DNA from 3 places in the Micromonospora sp. NPDC085948 genome. Region 1 is predicted to be linked to each of the others. Evidence: riboswitches for the same ligand, from Rfam matches in the RefSeq annotation. Region 1 holds a riboswitch; each other region holds the start of a gene.

Region 1 (6,443 bases):
GGTCATCCCGCACCTGGACGCGGACCTCGCCCGAGCCGATCCCAAGCCGTTCCTCGGCACCAGCGACAACACCAACCTGCACCACTGGCTCTGGGGCCTCGGCGTCGCCAGCTTCTACGGCGGGTCGTCCCAGGTACACCTCGGCCCCGGGCCGGCCGTGGACGACATCCACGTCCAGTCGCTGCGAGCGGCGCTACTCACCGGCGAGCGGTTGGAGATCACCGACCCGGGCGAGTCCGAGGATGTCGGGTTCGACTGGGCCGATCCGCGGGCGTTGACGTCCTTCGGAGAACGCGAACCGACGGAGCCGTGGAGCTGGCACGGGCCGCGTCGCGCGGTTACCGGCCCCACCTGGGGTGGATGCCTGGAAGTCATCCAGTGGATCCTGACGGCGGGACGTTTCCCGTTCACTCCGGAGGCTCTGCGGGGCGGGGTGCTGGTCATCGAGACGTCGGAGGAACTCCTTCCCGCGCGCGAGGTCGGCTGGATCGTCCGCTCCCTGGGTGAACGCGGCCTCCTCAGCGCCGTCGACGCGGTGCTGGTAGCCCGTCCGGCGGTCTCCGACCACACCCGGCGGCCCGCTACCGCGGATCGGGCACGGCTACGCGAGCAGCAACGCGACACGGTCGTCGACGTGGTGGCCCGCTACAACCCGGAGGCAGTCGTCTGCGTCGGCATCCCCTTCGGCCACACCCGACCGCAGTGGATCCTTCCCCACGGCGGCCAGGTCACCGTTGACGGCGTGGAACGGCGAGTGTTCGCCGACTATCGATAGAGCACGCTTACTCGACACGTCTTTGGCTACCGCTGCCCGCTCCTGCATCGAGCGCGCCACGGGCACCTGTCCGCACCCGGATGATTGCTGCCGCCGACAGTTCGGGTCGCACCGGGCATCGCCACCATCAACCCATAAATCAGCCTGAATGAGTGTGGAATTCATTCCTCATCACTCGGACTCTTCCCCGGTCCGGCGCCTTCCGGCTCGTGCCCGAAGCAGCAGCACGGCTGAAACCAGGTGGCCAACGGCAAGCAGTGCTGCCAGCGCGGCGATGAATATCGACCAACTGATCGGCCTCCTGATGGAAAACACCACGTACGTCACGACAAGAAGGAGCCAGACACCTCCCAGGAGGAAACCCTGCTTGGGCGTCTTCGCTGTCTGCCACCACGGGCTCCCGGCCGTTCCCATCTATGCGATCCTGCCATCGTCGGAGGAAAATCAGACTCGCGTGGCTCACCGATTGGATGGCCAGATGAGGATTCCGCCGTTCGCGTTCAGGCTGCTGTATCACCTGCGTCGGGCGTACTGGCGGATCGTCAAGCCGACCATCTACGGCGTGAAGGCGCTGATCATCCACCCGGTCGACGCCGATCGAGTCCTCCTCGTCCGACACAGCTACGGTGACCAGTCCCTCTGGAGGCTGCCCGGAGGCGGATACCGGCCGGCCCGAGAGACACCTCAGCAGGCAGCCAGGCGCGAGTGCATCGAGGAGCTGGGCGTTCAATTGGACTCGTCCGCTCTTGTGCTCGAGGAACGCGTGACCACCAACGGCGGCAAACGGGGCTACCTGACGGTTGTCCGCCTGCACGCGACCTCGACCGAACTCAACCCAAACGGGGAGATCTCCCAGGCCCGGTGGGTAGCCGTGGACCTTACGGACCTACCCAACGCCTCGGCGGTCTCCACGGGTGTGCATTCGGCCCTGGAAAGGCACCGAAGCTGAACTGGTGGCCCCATGCCCTGTTCAGCATGGCCTAGAACCACGGAAGCCCCGGCAGGACGTGAGTCCTGACCAGGGCTTCCGTGCGTGGAGCGGGTGACGGGAATCGAACCCGCACTGTCAGCTTGGGAAGCTGATGTTCTGCCATTGAACTACACCCGCAAGCGGCACCACTGTACCCGAGTCGTCGAGCCCGTGCACCCAGGTACCCCGCCCGCCGCTCGGCCCGGGTTGATCCACTCGGTGTCTTGGAAGTCGGGGTATCCGAGCGGCGGGACACCGCGACATCACCGAAACCGAGTTGGTCATGCCGGGCGACCGCCGGCCGGACGCGGGGCGGACAGCCGAATGCCGGCTCCGTCAGCACGGAGCCGGCATTCGCTGTCGCTGGGCCGTGGTCTAGGCGGCCGTGCACTGGACGTCGCGGCTGCGGCGGGTCGGGCGGGTCTGCGGCACGCTGAGCGGCGCGGGCGCCATCGCCGATGGCGCCTGCGGGTCGAGCCAGACCCGAACGGCCGGCCGGCCCGGCGCGAGGCCTGGGACGCCGGTGATGTGCTGCTCGCGGCGGGTCAGCATCGCCACGTCGATGGTGAACTCGAACAGCTGCCAGTCGACCTGCGGCTCGGCGCGGGCGCCCTGCGCCAACCGGGCGACTCGCGCCGGATCGGTCACCGGGCGGGCATGACCCGCCACGTACGCCTCGTCGTCGCTCTCCTCCGGCGGGAACGAGTGCAGCGCGTAGCGGCCGTCGCGTTCGAGGTCACGGCGCTTCGGGGAGTCGATGATGAAGCAGAACAGACCCTCGTCGGTGATGACCGGGGAGACCGGATGGACCCGGGGCCCGCCGTCGGCACGGACCGTGGCCAGATAGCCGAAGCCCGGCCCGTACTGCTGGAGGAGAACGCGGATCCCGTCGGCGAGTCGGGGCTCGTCGGCGGCGAATTCGGACCAGGAAGCCATGTGGGCATTCTATCGAACAAATGTACGAGCGGCGACCTCGACGCGCTGGTCACCGGCACCGAATTCGGGGGTTTTGAGGCCCGCGGCTAAGGTGGTCCGATGCTGCTCTCCGACCGCGACCTGGTCTCCGAGATCAAGGCCGGCACGCTGGGCCTGGAGCCGTTCGAGCCCACCCTGGTCCAACCTTCCAGCATCGACGTACGGCTGGACCGGCTTTTCCGGGTCTTCAACAACCACCTCTACACCCACATTGACCCGGCGATGCAGCAGGACGACCTGACGTCGGCGGTCGAGGTGCCCGACGGGGAGCCGTTCGTGCTGCACCCCGGGGAGTTCGTGCTCGCCTCGACGCTTGAGGTCATCTCGCTGGGCGACCAGCTCGCCGGCCGGCTGGAGGGCAAGAGTTCACTGGGGCGGCTCGGGCTGCTGACGCACTCCACCGCCGGCTTCATCGACCCCGGCTTCTCCGGTCACGTCACGCTCGAACTCTCGAACGTGGCGAACCTGCCCATCACTCTCTGGCCGGGCATGAAGATCGGGCAGCTCTGCATCTTCCGGCTCTCCTCGCCGGCCGAGCACCCGTACGGCTCGGCGGTCTACGGCTCGCGCTACCAGGGGCAGCGGGGGCCGACGCCCAGCCGCGCCTGGCAGCACTGGCGCACCTGGCCCACCCGCTGACCCCGTGAACGACAAGGGCCCGCCGCGACGAGTCGCGGCGGGCCCTTCGGTCAGTACCCCTGATCAGCCTGGACGGCCGTAGCTGTGGATCGGGCCGTCGTCGACCTTCTTCATCTTGACCGGTTGACCGGCCTGCGAGGCGTGCACCACCCAGCCGCCACCGACGTACATGCCGACGTGGTGGATGTCGCTGTAGTAGAAGACCAGGTCGCCGGGGCGCAGGTCGGCCTTGCTGACGTTCTTGGTGACGCGGCTCTGCGCGGCGGCGTTGTGCGGCAGGGACACACCGGCCTTCGCCCAGGCGGCCAGCATCAGCCCGGAGCAGTCGTACGAGTTCGGGCCCTCGGCACCCCAGACGTAGGGCTTGCCGATCTGCGCGCAGGCGAACTTGACCGCCGTGCCCGCGGCGCCGCCGGGATAGCTGCCGGGGCAGGGAGCTGGGCGCAACGGACCGCCGCCACCGCTGCCGTACACCTTGAGGCGCAGCTTCTGCAGCTTGTCGATCTCGTCGTTGATCTGCTTCTTCTTCGCCGCCAACTGAGCCTCGGTACGGGTCAGCTGGGTCACCATCTCGTCGAGTGGCGCCTTCTGCCTGGCCAGCTCGTCGCGCAGGTCGGCCACCTCGCGGACGTCCTGCTGCTGGTTGTGCGCGAAGCGGTCGAGCATTTCGAGCTGGCCGACCACCTCGCTGGGTGACTGGCTGCCCAGCACCGCGTTGACGGTCAGCACGTTCTCGCCCTTGTAGGCGCGTACGGCCAGGGCACTGACCTTGTCCATGGCGGCGTCGACCTGACGCTCCAGCGGGGCGATCCGGGCGGCCAGCGCCTGGGCCTGCCTGCGCTTGTTGGCGAGGTCGATGCGGGTGGCGTTGTGCTGTTCGATGACCGGTTCGAGTTTGTTCCAGTCGGCGTCGATCTGGCGTTCGATCTCGGCGACGGACGGGTCGGCGTGGGCCGCCGTGGCGCTGCCGGTCAGGACGACGGCGACGCCGGCCAGGGCGGCGAGCGCGGTGGTGAAGCGGGACCAGCGTGGGCGCGGCGCGATCGACGGCGGGCCGGCTGCTGCCGACCGCTCGGACGACGGCCGCGGGGCATGGAGTGCCACCGGGGTTCCGTACTCCTTCTTCCTGACCGCCTACCGGGTTAGCTGACGGGTTCGGGCGGGAAGTGGGCGCCCTACCGCAGTGACTGCGGATTCACCCCGGGGGACATGGGTCCCCGGTTCGTTCGGAAACGACTCGGCGGTGTCGGACCGTTACCGCCCGGGCTGGACGGAGCTGCTATCGGGCCGACGAATGACCAGAGTAGAGACGCTTGTTACCACTCCGCAACCCGTGCGGCCGTGACACTCCGTACCGATCGGAAAGGATCACCGGCCGTAGGTGAAGAATTCTTTCCCAACGAGTCGACACATAGAAAGGTATTGACGCGGACTCCCGGACGGCGCGAGGGTGACCTCACCTTCATCCGTGAAATCTAGGGGGTTCGATGCACCATCCAACCCTGCTCCTCGGCCGGCGTGCGCTGCTCGCCGCCGCCGTGGTCGCCGCCGCGACCGCGGTCCCACCACCCGCAACCGCCGCCGCACCCACGGCCGACCGCCAGCAGCGGTACGCCGCCGCGGCGGCCGAGTACGGCGTACCGACCGACGTGCTGCTCGGCGTCTCCTACCTGGAGTCCCGCTGGGACAGCAACGCCGGCACACCCAGCACCAGTGGCGGCTACGGCCCCATGCACCTGACCGACGCCCGACACGTGACCGCCCTGCCCGTGGGCGGCCACCACGACACCGGCACCGAGGACCCGCGTGGCGACAACTCCCGCACCGCGCTGGCACCCGCGCCCCGGCCGGCCGAGGACCCGGCGCCACCCGCCGCCGCCTTGCAGACCGTGGATGCCGCCGCCGCGCTGACCGGCGCGACCCCCGACGCGCTGCGCACCGACGCCGACGTCAACATCCGGGGCGGGGCCGCGCTGCTGGCCTCGTACCAGCGGGAGTTGGGCGCGCCGGTCGGTGCCGGCACCGACCCGGCCAGCTGGTACGGCGCGGTGGCCCGCTACGCCGGCGCGGACAGCGCCGACGCCGCGGCGGCCTTCGCCGACGAGGTCTTCACCACCATCGGCAGCGGCGAGTCGCGGGTGACCGACGACGGCCAGCGGATCACGCTGCCGGCCCGGACGATCCGGCCGCAGCGATCGTGGCTGGACCGGCTGGGTCTGCGTCGGCTCGCCCGCCCGGACGGGCTGGAATGCCCCCGGACCATCTCCTGCGAGTGGATCCCGGCGCCCTACGCGGCGTTCGGCGACGGGGACTACGGCAACCACGACCTGTCCGACCGGCCCGCCCGGCAGAAGATCGAGTACATCGTCATCCACGACACCGAGGGAAGCTGGGCCACCACCCTGCGACTCGTCCAAGACCCGACCTACGTGAGCTGGCACTACACGCTGCGCTCGGTGGACGGGCACATCGCCCAGCACGTCAAGACCAAGGATGTCGCCTGGCACGCCGGCAACTGGTACGTCAACGCCAAGGCGGTCGGGCTGGAGCACGAGGGCTTCGCGGCGCAGGGCACCTGGTACACCGAGGCGATGTACCGGACCTCGGCGAAGTTGGTCCGACACCTCGCGCTGCGGCTGGGCGTCCCGCTGGACCGCCAGCACATCATCGGCCACGACAACGTGCCCGGCACCATCGCCGCGAACGTCCGTGGAATGCACTGGGACACCGGCCCGTACTGGGACTGGAACCACTACTTCGAGCTGCTGCACGCGCCCCGGTTGGACACCGGCACCCCCGCCACCGGTCTGGTCCGGATCGACCCGGACTTCGCCACCAACCAGCCGGCGTTCGTCGGCTGCGTCACCGCCGGCGTGCCGTGCGCGCCACGCGGCTCCTCGGCGGTGGTGCTGCGCTCCGCGCCGGCCGCGGACGCGCCACTGGTGAACGACGTCGCGCTCCGCCCCGACGGCACCCCGAACACCATGGAGGTGTCGGATCACGGCGCCCGCGCCTCCGCCGGCCAGACGTACGCGCTGGCCGGCCGGCAGGGCGACTGGACGGCGATCTGGTATCTCGGGCAAC
Region 2 (6,443 bases), on a different contig from region 1:
CCGCAGCACCAGCTCCTGTGCGACCGGGTGCAGCCGCGGGTCCCAGCCGTCGCGGTGCGCGAAGACGTCGCTGAGCTGCTCCACCGACAACTCCCGCCGCCAGTACGCGTCCAGCGCGGCACGGTGCAGGTAGCGCTCGCGGTCCGCGTACTCGGCGGGGGTGCGGGCGGTCTGCGGCAGGGGCATGGCGGCTGCCGCGTCGAGTCGCCGGACGGCCGCCTCGGCCGCCTCGTACGTCTGCCAGGCTGCCTCGACCGCCTCCTGCGCGGCCACCCACTCCGTTCGGCGGCGCTGAGCGGTGGTGGTCGCCCGCGTCGCGGCCACGGCTACCTCCTGCGCGTAGCGGCTCTGCTCCCGTTCCTCCTGCGCCTGTTCGAGTTGGCTCGGCATGGCCGCGCGGCGGATCCGGGCACCCGGGTCGAGGCGGAGCCGGCCGGGCCGTAGCAGAAGAGCGGCGACGGCGACGCCGACGAACCCGAGCAGGCTCAGCCAGATGACGGCGGCTCGGGACAGGTCGGGCAGGGCGGCGGAGAGAACGGTTTGCATGATCAGCACCTCGCGGTCGAAGGCGGGTATCGACGGGTGGCAGGAGGAGCCCGACGGCAGCGGGCGACGGGTCATCCCGTCGGGGCGACTCAGCTGCTGCGACGGACTACCCGGGGCCGGGCAAGGCCCCCGGGGATCACCGGGCCAGGCTCAGCGGACGGGTGGCCCGCGTCGCGCGGGGGTGCCACGGCCGGGATCGATGGCCGGGGCCTGACCCCGGCTCTCCGCGATCGGCGAGGTCAGCGCGGTGGTGCCCGCCGGGTCAGCCGGCCGGGCGGCAGCGGGCTGGGCCGTCCGCTCGGTGGCCGGCGCGGCATCGGGACGGACACTCGCCACCCGGCTGCTCACGGCACTGGGCCGTAGCTGCGTCGAGGCGGGCGGTGGGGTCGCGGCGAGGGCGCCGCCCAGGCCGACCGCGAGCACCAGCGCGGTGATCGCCAGTCGGGTCAGCTCACGCAGTGACCGCAGCACAGCCCAACGGGCCGGGCGGATCAACACTGCGGACGACACCCGACCAACCTAACGCCTGCTCTGCCGTGGCGCAGCACGGCGACGGCCCGGGTCGGCGTGACCGCCACCACCATGTGCACTGTGGAGGGTGGGTGTCGCGTGGGTCAGACCTCGGGGGCGACCTCCGTGGTGGGCGTTTCGGCGAACAGCGCGAGCAGGTCACCGACCTGGCGGTCGGCCTCGGCGGGGTGCCGGAACCGACCGGCCGGGTTGAGGGTGTACTCGTTGCGCCGTCCGACGCGGGTGCGGTGCAGGTAACCCTCCGCCTCCAGGTCGGCGACGATCGCCTGCGCGGCCCGTTCGGTCACCCCGACCTCCGCAGCGACGTCGCGTAGCCGGGCGGTGGGGTCGCGGGCGATGGCCAGCAGCACGTGCCCGTGGTTGGTGAGGAACGTCCAGTTCCGCCCGCCGCCGGTGGCACCCGTCGCCGTGCTCGCCATCGTGTGACCGCCTCTCCGGGCGTCCGCCCTGCCCCCGGGAGTCTCGCCCGTCGTGCGTCCGGTGCGGCACCCAGGGGTCGAACCGGTGTCAACGTATGAAATCTAAATCACGCATACCTTGACGCATCTTACGGTGCGTGTGACGGTGGAGCCCGAGCCAGCGCCGCCGCCGGCCCGCTGATAAGCCCTCTGACCAGGTCAGACGCATGAAGACGAGGTGCGGGGATGAGTCGTCCTGGAACTCCCGGCGGCCAGCCGGGTTCGCAGCGGATCGCCGACCAGGCGTCCGCACCCACCGAGCCGGCCCGGGCGTACGCCGAGCTGACCGCCGGCAACCAGCGCTTCGTCAGCGGGGTCCCGCGCCACCCCAACCAGGACGCCGGGCGCCGGTCCGCCGTGGCCGACGGGCAGCATCCGTTCGCGGTGATCGTCGGCTGCTCCGACTCCCGGCTGGCCGCCGAGATCATCTTCGACCGGGGGCTGGGTGACCTGTTCGTGGTCCGCACGGCCGGGCACACGGCCGGTCCGGAGGTGCTCGGCAGCGTGGAGTACGCGGTGACCGTCCTCGGCACCCCGCTGGTGGTGGTGCTCGGCCACGACTCGTGCGGGGCGGTGCAGGCGGCGCGGGAGACCGTCGCGACCGGCACCCAGCCCCCCGGGCACCTGGGCGCGGTCGTCGATGCCGTGCTGCCCAGCCTGCGCCGGGCCGAGACCGAGGGCGTGGACGACATCGACGGGATCGTCGACATCCACATCGCGCAGACCGTCGAGGCGCTGCTCGGGCAGTCGCCCGTGCTGGCCGCCGAGGTGGCGCAGGGACGGTGCGCGGTGGTGGGTGTGTCGTACCGGCTCGCCGCCGGGGTGGTGCGCCCGGTGGCCGCCGTGCCGGCCGGCTTCGCGGCGCTCGGCGTGCCGACCGCGTCAGCCGAACCGGTCGCGGCCGCCTGACGCGTCGAGGGCCGCCCCGCGCGACGCGGAACGGCCCTCGACGAAGGATGCTGCGGGTCAGAGCATCGACATGTGCACGTGGTCGGTGTGGTTCGACGGCCCGCTGTACGACTTCCAGCCGGTCGCCGGGAACCAGATCTGCCGGTTCCAGATCACGTAGTAGATGCCGAGCCGGTCCGCGTTGCGGATGAGGAACGCGGCGACGTTGTTGCCGTACGTCCGGGTGTCCTCGTTGTGCCAGGGTGAGAAGCCGCTCTTCTGGAGCGACCAGTCGCAGGCGCGGCCCTTCGGGTGCTCGTACGGTCCACCATTGCGGTGACAGCCGACGAACCGGGTGAAGCCGGCCCGCCTGACCTCCTTGTACGCGTGCAGTGTGCGCGGCGTGACGCAGCCGGACGTGGTGGGGTCCTTCTCGCTACAGGACTGCGCCTTCCAGTCGCCGTCGGCGGTGCGACCCGGGCCGATCTTGGCGACCGGCGAGGTGGCGTCCACCAGGCCGCCGGTGAAGCCCTTGCCGCCGACCAGGGCGAGCGCCTTGTCGGCCTCGCTCTTGCGCTTGGCCATCACGGCGGTCTGCTTCTGCTGCTCGCGGACCTCGGTGTCGAGGAGCAGTTTGGCCTGCTCGGCACGGGCCTTCACCGCGTTGACCTCGGCGAGCTTGTTCTCGTTCACCATGTTGATCTCGTCGAGCATCGCGGCGCGCTGCACGAACGTGTCCGGGGCGTTGCTCTCGAGCAGCATCGCCAGCGCACCGATCCGACCGGTCCGGTACGACTGGGAGGCGATCTGCCCGACCTGTGGCGCCAGCGCGTCCAGGTCGGCCTTGGCCCGGTCCACCTCCAGCGCCAACTCCAACTGCCGTTTCTTGGACTTGTCCAGTTTGGACTTGGCGGCGGAGTAGTCGCGGTTCACCTGCTCGATGACGTCGTTGAGCAGCTTGGGCTCGTCGTCCTCCTCGTGCCCGGACGGTGTGGGGGTCGTCGGGGCGGCGTGGGCCGGGAGGGGGCCGGCGAGCACGGTCAGTGCGGCGATCACGGCCACCACGGGTGTCAGCCAGCGGCGTAGGGGTGCCGTCACAATGTTCCCTTCCGTCGACCGCCGACCGGGTTAGCTGACGGGTTCGGGGCGGAAGTGGCCCCTACCGCTGACGCGGATTCACCCCACACACCTGGGTCCCCGGCTCGCCGGTTGGCGATTGGGCGGTGGCACCGCAGGCGCCGCTTCGCGCCTTCATCGGTAACCGGCAGCGAGGTTACCCGAGAGTCGACTGGGTGAGCTACGCCTGGATGCCGACCAAAAGTGTCATTTCGCCATAGCGTTGGGTGACCAGTGACGCGGTTCTCAGGGGGGAGGCCCGATCTGGTCACGCTGAGGAGTGTCACCATGCCGTATCCGTGCTCCTGTTCGACTCCGGCCACCCGTCGGTGGCGGTGGATGGGGGCGGGGTCCGCGTCTGGTCCGGCTCGTCGGGTCGAGAGGTGCGCGGTGAGCTGAGGGCGGCCAGCGCCTCCGCCCGGTCGGCCTGGGGGCGCGGCCGAGCGACCTCGGCGGGCGGCGTGGTCTCGGTGCGCCCGGCGGCGGTCACGATCGCGGCCAGCCCGGTGGTCAGTGGCACGGCGGCGATCAGCCCGAGGGTGGCGACCGCGCTGCGGACGATCTCCTGCGCGAGGAACTCGCTGGTGAGCAACTGCCCGATCGGCCGCGCGTCGGCGGTGAGCAGGAGCAGCAGGGGCAGCGACGCGCCCGCGTACGCCAGCACGATGGTGTTGACAGTGGAGGCGATGTGCGCCCGGCCGACGCGGGTCGCCGCGCGGTACAGCTGCAAGCGGGTCAGCCCGGGATTGGCGTTCGACAGCTCGGTGACGGTGGCCGCCTGGGTGACCGTCACGTCGTCGAGCACCCCGAGCGAACCGATGATGATCCCGGCGAGCAGCAGGCCGTGCAGGTCCACGTCACCCTGGAACATCGACAGTGTCGTGGCGTCCTCACTGCCGAAGCCGGTGAGGTGGGTCGCCGCGGTGGCGACGGTGGCGAGCGCGCCGGTCAGCACCAGGCTGCCCAGGGTGCCGAGCACCGCGACCGAGGTCTGCGCGGTGACGCCGTGGGTCAGATAGAGCACCACGAACATGATCAGGGCGGCACCGACCACCGCCACCAGGAGCGGTGACCGGCCGGCGCCGATGCCCGGCAGCACGAAGGTGAGCAGGATGGCGAAGCTGGCCGCCAACCCGGCGAGCGCGGCCAACCCCCGCCACCGGCCGAACGCGACGATCGCGGCGGCGAAGACCACCGCCAGCCACACCAGCGGGGTGCCGCGCTGATGCTCGGCGATGTTCCAGTTGCTGACCGTGGGATCGGTCGGATCGGTCAACTCGACCAGGATGATCTCGTCGCCGACGTCGACACGTGGCGCGCCCGGCCCGTCGGGCACCGGTGTCTGCACCTGCTGGCCGGCGGCGGGTCCCTCGTCCACGCGGACGTCGACAGTGCCGCACGGCCCGGTGCCGACTCTGGGTGTGCCCTCGGGGCTCTCCGGCAGCGGCGGGCACGGCTCGGTCACCACCCGCGTCACCGTGCCGGCGTAGCGCGGCACGTCCGCTCCGCCGTCGGTCTGCGGTTCTCCTCCGCGCGGCCAGAGCAGCGCCGCGGCGACCACGGTGGCGACGAAGAGGGGCACCACGGTCATGACGAGGATCCGTCGCACCCGGGGCGGGGCGGACGGAGCGGGACGGGCATGGTCGGAACCCAAGTCGAGACTCCCAACGATCCGGTGCGGGATACGTGTCAGCGCGCCGCGCGGTTCAGTGTCCTCGCCGAAAGGCGGCGCGAGGCGCGGCGGATCGCGGACCGACGACCACGCGATCACGGACGGTCAGTGCCCGGCCCCGGTTGCCCGGACCTCGCGCCCGCGGGTGCCGGCACCCGCGGGCGTGTCGTCAACCGCGCTTCATCAGCCGGCCGACCGCCGCCATCATCTCGGTGGCCATCTCGTCGGCCCGACCCTCGGCGGCCCCCTCGTGCATGCAGTGCCGGGCGTGCCCGTCGAGCAGCCCCAGCGCCACCTTGTCCAGGGCGGCCTGGATCGCGGAGATCTGGGTGAGCACGTCGATGCAGTAACGGTCGTCGTCGACCATCTTCTCGATGCCGCGGACCTGACCCTCGACTCGGCGGAGGCGCGCGAGCAGCTGGTCCTTGCTGGCGGTGTACCCGCGGATCGGAGTGGGTGCGCTCATGCCGACCAGGATAGCCTACCCCTGGGGGGTATGGTACGGTGCAGTCCGGTGGTGATACCCCCACCGGGTACCGGTACGGCGAAGGAGACGATCCGATGGTCAACACGACGTTCCAGGTGCAGGGAATGACCTGTGGGCACTGCGTCAGCGCGGTGAGCGCCGAGGTCGGCGCCATCGCGGGAGTCCGCGACGTCCAGGTCGACCTCGCGACCGGGCAGGTCACCGTGAGCAGCGAGCAGCCGCTGGACGTTCAGGTCGTCCGGGCCGCTGTCGACGAGGCCGGCTACGACCTCGTCGACGCGTGAGCGGAGGGGCCGACATGCGTACCGGGACGAGACTTGTCGGATTCGCTGTCGGCCTCGCGGCGATCTTCGGAGCGGCGTACGGCATCGGCCGGGTGGCCGACCGCGCCCCGGTCGCCGAGAGCCGGCACGACGGGGGCACCGAGAGCCGGCACGACAGTGACGCCGTCCCGGCGACCGGAGAGGGTGGCGACCCGGCCGACCGGATTCCCGGTGGGCTGCTCGTCTCCGACCGCGGCTACACCCTCGACCCGGTCGACGCCCCGGCCGACGAGTTCGCCTTCCGGATCACCGGTCCGGACGGCCAACCGGTGACCCGGTACGACGTGGCGCACGACAAGAGGATGCACCTGATCGTGGTCCGACGGGACCTCTCCGGTTTCCGGCACGTGCACCCCGACCTGGCTCCGGACGGCACCTGGCGGGTCGGCACGCCGCTGGCCGGCCCCGGGCAGTGGCGGGCG
Region 3 (6,443 bases), on a different contig from region 1:
CTGCATCAACCCGGAGCGCACCGCCACGCCGATGCGCACGCGGGCCTTCGGCGAGGAGCCGGAGCACACCCTGCTCGCCGCCGAGGCCGTCGCCCAGTCGTCACTCGACGTGCTGATCTCCGACCTGACCGGCCAGGTCATCGACGTACGCCGAGCGCCCGGCGACGGTCCCACGCCGAGCGTGCCGGCCCAGACCGGTCAGGTCGACGCGCCGGTCGGCGCGGCGTCGACGAACTGACCCCGGCCGGCGGCGGAACCACGAACGGAGCGACATGCGCGGCGACCTGGTCCGAAAGCTGGCCGCCCGGTGCCTGAGCACCGGACTGGCCGTGCTGGCCTTTGCCGTGCTGGCGCTCACCGGCGCCACCGGCTGGGGGCTGGCGCTGGCCGTCGCCGCGCTGGCCGCCTCGGCCGCCGAGCAGCGGATCCGGCCCAACGCCGACCTCGTCGCGGAGACGACGCTGATCGCGGCCGCGATCCTGGTCGGTTACTCCCGGCGGTTGGACGACGGGCTCCACCTCACGCTCGTCGCCACCGCCCTGGTGCTGCTGGGACTGGTGCTGCTGGTGGGGCCCCTGCGTACCGCCGGCAACCTGGAGATCCGCACGGCCAACCTGCCGGTCCGGGCCTGGACGCCACTGATCGCCGACCGGCTCGGCACCGCCCTGCTCGGGCTGCTCGCCGTCCTGGCGCTCGCCGCCGCGCTCACCCTGCCGGCCGGCGTGGCGTTGGCCGCCAGCCTGCTGGTCGCCGCGGGCACCGGAGTGGTCGCCCTGGACCTGGCCCGGCGGCGGTTCCGACCGGGAGCCGGCGGCGGGCCGGTGGCGCGGGCACTGCGCCGGCACCAACCGGAGTTCCTGCTCTACTTCTCCGCGCCGCCCGGCTCGGAATACCAGGTCACCATGTGGCTGCCGTACCTGGAGCGAATCGGCCGGCCGTTCCTGGTCGTGCTGCGCGAGCCGGAGTTCCTGGCCCCGATCGCCGCGGCCACCGACGCGCCGGTGGTCTACTGCCCCACCCTGCGGGCCATGGACGAGGCGCTGGTGCCGAGCCTGCGGGCGGCGTTCTACGTCAACCACGGCGCGAAGAACAGCCACTGCATCCGCTTCACCCAGCTCACCCACGTCCAGTTGCACCACGGCGACAGCGACAAGGCGCCGAGCGCCAACCCGGTGTCCGGGATCTTCGACCGGATCTTCGTGGCCGGCCCGGCGGCGATCGACAGGTACGCCCGCGCCGGGGTGCGGATCCCGGCGGACAAGTTCGTGGTGGTGGGCCGCCCGCAGGTGGAGTCGATCGAGGTACGCCCCGAGCCGGCCCGGGGGTTGACGACGCCGACCGTGCTCTACACCCCGACCTGGACCGGGCACCACGCCGACGCCGACTACTGCTCGCTGCCGGTCGCCGAGGGGCTGCTGCGGCGGCTGCTGGAGCGCGGCGCGACGGTGATCCTGCGGTCCCACCCGTACACGGCGCAGAACCCGGCCTCGGCACGGCAGTTGGGCCGGCTGACCGAGATGCTCGTCGCCGATCGTGCCCGCAGCGGACGCCAGCACGTCGTCGGTGCGACGGCCCGCGAGCTGAGCCTGACCGAGTGCGTGAACCGGTCCGACGCGCTGATCTCCGACGTGTCCGGGGTGATCTCGGACTACCTCTACTCCAGCAAGCCGTACGCGGTCACCGACATGGGCGACGAGGGCGACCGGTTCACCGAGCGGTTCCCGCTGGCCGCGTCGGGTTACGTGCTGCGCCGCGATCTGTCCAACGTGGACGAGGTGTTGACCGCGCTGCTGGACACCGACCCGCTGGCCGCGGAGCGCTGGGCCACCCGCCGGCGTTACCTGGGTGACTTCCCCGCCACGTCGTACGCCGAGGCGTTCCTGACCGCCGCGCGCCGGGAGCTGACGGCGTCGGAGGACCCCGCGGCCGAACGCTCGCCGCAGCTCTCCCCCCTCGCCTGACCCGGGCTGACGGCCCAAACCCTCAGCGGTACGCGTCGAGCAGCGCCAGCACGGCCGCCGGGTTCTCCACGTGCGCGTTGTGCCCGAGACCGGGCAGCGTGGCGACCGGCACGCCGTACTCCTTGAGCTGCGCGTCGGTGACCATCGGGTCGTGCTCGCCGCGCGCCAGCAGCACCGGTACGTCGGTCGCCGTCAGCAGTCCGGTCAGGTCGGGCTCGCCGACGGCGAAGGCGTTCGGATCCATGGCGAGCCGCCACCGGCCGTCGACCTGACGGAGGCCGGCGTCCACCACCGGGTGGTCCGGCGGGAGCAGGCCGGCCAGCCCGGAGACGCGCAGGTAGCGGCGGGCCGCCTCGGTACGGCTGGCGAACCAGCTCACCGGGCGGGCGGCCAGTTCGGCGGCCCGTTCCAGTTCGGCGGGCGACCAGAGCGCCTTGATCCCCAAGCCGACCACCGCGTCCACCGGCATACCGGCGTCGCGCGCGGCCAACGCGAGGCCCACCACGCCACCCAGCGAGTGCCCGAGCACGACGAGCCGGTCGTCGGGGGCGAGGGCCGGCGCGATCCGCTCGGCGAAGCCGGCGAAGGAGTACGACGGCAGCGGCGACGCCCAGCCGTGGCCCGCGAGGTCCGGTGCCAGCCACCGGCCGGGCCAGTGTTGCTCCAGGTACGGCGCCCAGGGCAACCACACGTCACCGGTGGCCCCCAGGCCGTGCAACAGCAGCAGGACCGGCCGTCGACCGGCGTGACCACCCGATTCATCCACCACGGCCGCAGTCTCCCACGGTTCACGGCCAGGGACGAGAGTCGTCGACGGGGGCGTACCGCCGTGGAGGACGCGACGGGCGCCGGCCCCTCGTGAGGGACGGCGCCCGTGGCGGTCAGCGTGCCGGGTCAGGCGGAGTAGCCCCGGCTGGCGATCCAGTTGGCCAGGTCGATGGTGGTGACCCAGTACGACGGGTCGGCCGGGTTCGCCGAGTCGGCGATGCGTACCGTGCGGCCGTTGTCCTTGTAACCCACGACGGCGATGTAGTGGCCGCCGCCGTAGGAGTGCCAGGAGCCGTCGGTGTCGGTGGCGTCCCCGACGACGTTGGCGACCACGCCGCGGCCGTCGGTGATGGCCTTGACGACGTCGGCCTGGAGGCGGTCCATCTGCGCCGGGCTGGGCGCGCCGACGAACATCCGGGTCCGGTACGGGGAGCCCTTCACCTCGGCGTTGAGCACCCGGGTGGTGTCCTCGGCCGAGTTGGTGCCCAACTCGGTGGTGCCCAGTTCGGCGCCGAGTTCCTCCTGGGTCCGGTCGATCCCGGTGGCGCTGAGCGCGTTGCGGGTGGCCGCCGGGCCGCAGTTGTAGTACGTGTTCTGCGCCTCGTACTCGTAGTCGAGCACCTTTGTCGCGGGCGGCTTCGGCCGCTCCGGCTTCCGGGTCAGGTCCGGGTTGCTGCTGGCCTTGGCGGCGGGCGCCGCGGCGCTGGTGGCCGGGGCGGCGCTGCTCGGCGCGGCGCTCGCCGACGGAGACGCGTCCCGCACCTCGCCCCGGGAGGCGGCGACGTCGGTGCGCATCTCGGCGACAGTGGTCGCGGTGCGCTGGCCGGCCGGCGCGTCGTCGGCGGTGGCGAGCAGGGTGCCGGTGGTGGCGGCGAGCACGAGGGCCGCGGCGGAGGCGGCGACGATCTGGTACGGGCGCTCGGTCGCGAGGCGGCGGAGCTGACGCTGCATGGTGTGCTTCACGGGGTCCTCCACGGTCGGGGGGAGAGCGGCACACCGGGGCCGGACCGGTATCCGGGCAGGCGCCATCGCGCGGACGGTGGTCCGCGGGTGGTGAACCGCTCAGGGGAACGCCCGGCGTGGCCGGGCGGTGAGGCGATGACCCGGGGGGTCAGCTCACCGTCACTGGACGGATGAGCGGGGGCACCGCTGTGCCGTGGAGGCGAGGGAACAGCCGAGGGGTGGAGAGGTGCTGCACGAGGATGGAACTCCTTCCGACACCGCCTACCGGGTTAGCTGACGGATTCGGGCGGGAAGATCGCCCTACCGCGGGCCGTGGCTCGCGGATTCACCCCGGACGTACTGATGGGTCCCCGGTTCGTTCATGACGATTGAGCGGGTCGGCGCGGCGTCGCCTGTTGCGATCGGTTACCGCACCGGACGGGACGACACTACTGGCCCGTTCACACCATGCCAAGCCAGGTTCACCTGCGTAAACCCGAATCGGCGCGACAATTTCTGCGCGTTCTGCCGCTGATGTGACTCGATGGGACAAGCGGTTACGGTGACGCCTGTGGGCGACAACCGGACAGGTCGCCGAAACTGCGGTCAGAATCCCGGGAACAATCGCGCCGAACGTGCCGGACGCCCGATTCCACATTCCGTGACCGGGCTCACACAACAGATCGGGCTCAACCCGCGCGGGCCGGGCGCCAGCGTGCCACCACGGCGGGACGGGCCGCCCCGCGCACCAGCCGGCGGGCGGGTGCCCGACTCGGCCGCAGCCGGGCCGTTGCCGCGCACGCCTCCTCGGCAAGGGTGCGCGCCGACTCGGCGGCCAGTTCCGCAGCCCGCCAGGCGGCCCGCTCCGCGCTGGCGGCGGCCTGGTGGTCGGCCCGTCTCGCGTCCCGGATCGACCGGCTGAGCAGCGCTTCCTGCTCGACCGGGTGCCGCCGGGGATCCCAGCCGTGCCGGTGCCCGAACACGTCGCTGAGCTGCGCCATGCTCAGGTCGCCCCGCCAGTACGCCGCCGTGGCCGCGCGGTGCAGGTAGCGCTCCCGGGCGGCGTACTCGGCGGGGGTGCGGGGCGTGGCCGGGCTGGGCAGCGCCCCGGACCCCGCGAAGCGGCGCGCGGCGGTGTCCGCCTCGTCGTAGCGCGCCCAGGCGCGTTCGGCCTGCTCCTGACTGGCCAGCCAGGCATCGCGTCGCCGCTGGGCCGTCCGGGCCGCGCCGGCCGCCGCGACGGCCACCTCCTCGGCGTACCGGCGCCGGTCGACGATCGCGGCCGCCGCCACCTCACGCGCGGTCGGCACGGCCGGGGACGGGTCGGCGGTGGGCCGGTCCTCTTCGGGCCGGGCGACAAGCACGGCGAGCACGCCGAGCGCCAGCAGGAACAGGGCCGACCAGATGGCAGCGGCCTGCGGTACCTCGGTTACGAACTGGTAGAAGACGGTGGTCTCCATGGTCGGCACCTCGCTGAGGAAGCAGAGCGATGGGGAGCCCCGTCGGCCACCTGGCCACGGTGAGCGCGACCGGAAGCCACGTCCCCACGCTACCGTCGTGCCGACCCGGGCGCATTGACCGCGGGCGTGTCGACGCGCGCCGCGCCGAGCCCCCTGACCAGGGTGGACGGTGTCAGCGGGTGTCCGCGTACGTTGATCGACTGTCGGTCTGGTCGGGTCCGCCGGTATCGGGGGCGACGTCGCCGGTGGCCCGGGTTCCGGCCGTGCGTTGTCCGGGGACGGACGCCGATCGGGCCGGGCGGCGCGGCGCGAGCCGGCGCATCATCGGGGTTTCGACGTAGCGATGCAGCAGCGCGGCGAGGAGCAGGGTCACCAGCAGGAAGCCGAGCACCACGGCCGGCCCGCGCCACCCCTCGAAGCCGATCCCCCAGTCGCCGGTGAAGCGCAGCACGCTCGTCATCACCAGCACGTGGACCAGGTAGAAGGCGAAGGAGACCTCACCGAGCCAGACCAGCGGCCGCGACCGCCACGGCGACCGCCGGTCCCGCACGTCCGCGTCCGCGGCGGCGGTGATCACCAACAGGTACGCGACCGCGAGCAGCGTGGTCCACAGCTCCGCGGGAATCCACTGCGCGGCCGCTGCCCAGACGCCCACGAAGATGACGCTGGCCCAGGTCAGCCCGGGGCCACGCCAGAGACCCCGGCGCATCAGCTCGGCCGCCACCGCGCCCAACCAGAACTCCAGCGACCGGACCGGCGGGAAGATCTGGGTGAACCACCACCGGCTCACCTCCGGCACCAGGTGTTGGGCCGGCCAGAGCGCGAGGATCAGCAGTGGCATCGCGACGACCAGCGCCCAGAGCAGCTTCGGCCGGGCCCGGCGCAGCAGCGGCAGCACCAACGGTAGGCAGAGATAGAAGAAGAACTCGCAGGACAGCGACCAGCTCACCGTGTTGATGCTGTAGAACCAGCCCGGCCGGGGGTCCCAGGCCTGCAACAGCAGCAGGTTCTCCAGCGCGGCGGCCGGCAGGACCGGGTCGGCGAACCACCAGGCGACAAGCACCGTCGCCATGAACAGCACCAGGTGGTTGGGGTAGATCTTGGCAACCCGTCGCCGCCAGAAGGTGCGCCGGGAGTCGCCGGGGCGGGCCGACCAGACCAGCACGAACCCGCTGAGGATGAAGAAGAACTGCACCCCGGACAGGCCGAGGCTGAACACCTTGTCGACAACGGCCTTGACGTCCGGCTCGGCGATGATCCGCATGGTGCCCGCGTGGAACCCGAAGACCAGCAGCGCGGCGATCCAGCGCAG

Evidence for each region. A riboswitch is a leader RNA that binds a small molecule or an ion and turns the genes downstream of it on or off. The one in region 1 is predicted to bind cyclic di-AMP.
Region 2: linked by a shared signal. The riboswitch ahead of AB0O48_RS04745 (hypothetical protein) and the one ahead of AB0O48_RS13925 (NlpC/P60 family protein) in region 1 are both predicted to bind cyclic di-AMP.
Region 3: linked by a shared signal. The riboswitch ahead of AB0O48_RS11525 (C39 family peptidase) and the one ahead of AB0O48_RS13925 (NlpC/P60 family protein) in region 1 are both predicted to bind cyclic di-AMP.

The regions. Positions count from the first base shown of each region.
Region 1 is NZ_JBFBJW010000004.1:321,903-328,345, reverse strand. Features, by position in the region: gene AB0O48_RS13950 (LD-carboxypeptidase) at 1-775, shown strand, start outside; gene AB0O48_RS13945 (NUDIX domain-containing protein) at 1,254-1,724, shown strand; tRNA gene AB0O48_RS13940 (tRNA-Gly) at 1,810-1,883, opposite strand; gene AB0O48_RS13935 (pyridoxamine 5'-phosphate oxidase family protein) at 2,121-2,681, opposite strand; gene dcd (dCTP deaminase) at 2,781-3,359, shown strand; gene AB0O48_RS13925 (NlpC/P60 family protein) at 3,423-4,463, opposite strand; cyclic di-AMP (ydaO/yuaA leader) riboswitch at 4,477-4,612, opposite strand; gene AB0O48_RS13920 (N-acetylmuramoyl-L-alanine amidase) at 4,847-6,443, shown strand, end outside.
Region 2 is NZ_JBFBJW010000001.1:989,189-995,631, reverse strand. Features, by position in the region: gene AB0O48_RS04765 (hypothetical protein) at 1-546, opposite strand, end outside; gene AB0O48_RS04760 (hypothetical protein) at 697-1,056, opposite strand; gene AB0O48_RS04755 (MarR family winged helix-turn-helix transcriptional regulator) at 1,161-1,496, opposite strand; gene AB0O48_RS04750 (carbonic anhydrase) at 1,722-2,444, shown strand; gene AB0O48_RS04745 (hypothetical protein) at 2,502-3,521, opposite strand; cyclic di-AMP (ydaO/yuaA leader) riboswitch at 3,526-3,656, opposite strand; gene AB0O48_RS04740 (YibE/F family protein) at 3,823-5,193, opposite strand; gene AB0O48_RS04735 (metal-sensitive transcriptional regulator) at 5,381-5,677, opposite strand; gene AB0O48_RS04730 (copper ion binding protein) at 5,773-5,982, shown strand; gene AB0O48_RS04725 (hypothetical protein) at 5,997-6,443, shown strand, end outside.
Region 3 is NZ_JBFBJW010000003.1:411,834-418,276, forward strand. Features, by position in the region: gene AB0O48_RS11510 (bifunctional cytidylyltransferase/SDR family oxidoreductase) at 1-238, shown strand, start outside; gene AB0O48_RS11515 (CDP-glycerol glycerophosphotransferase family protein) at 273-1,961, shown strand; gene AB0O48_RS11520 (alpha/beta fold hydrolase) at 1,984-2,730, opposite strand; gene AB0O48_RS11525 (C39 family peptidase) at 2,856-3,704, opposite strand; cyclic di-AMP (ydaO/yuaA leader) riboswitch at 3,936-4,077, opposite strand; gene AB0O48_RS11530 (hypothetical protein) at 4,361-5,131, opposite strand; gene AB0O48_RS11535 (acyltransferase) at 5,304-6,443, opposite strand, start outside.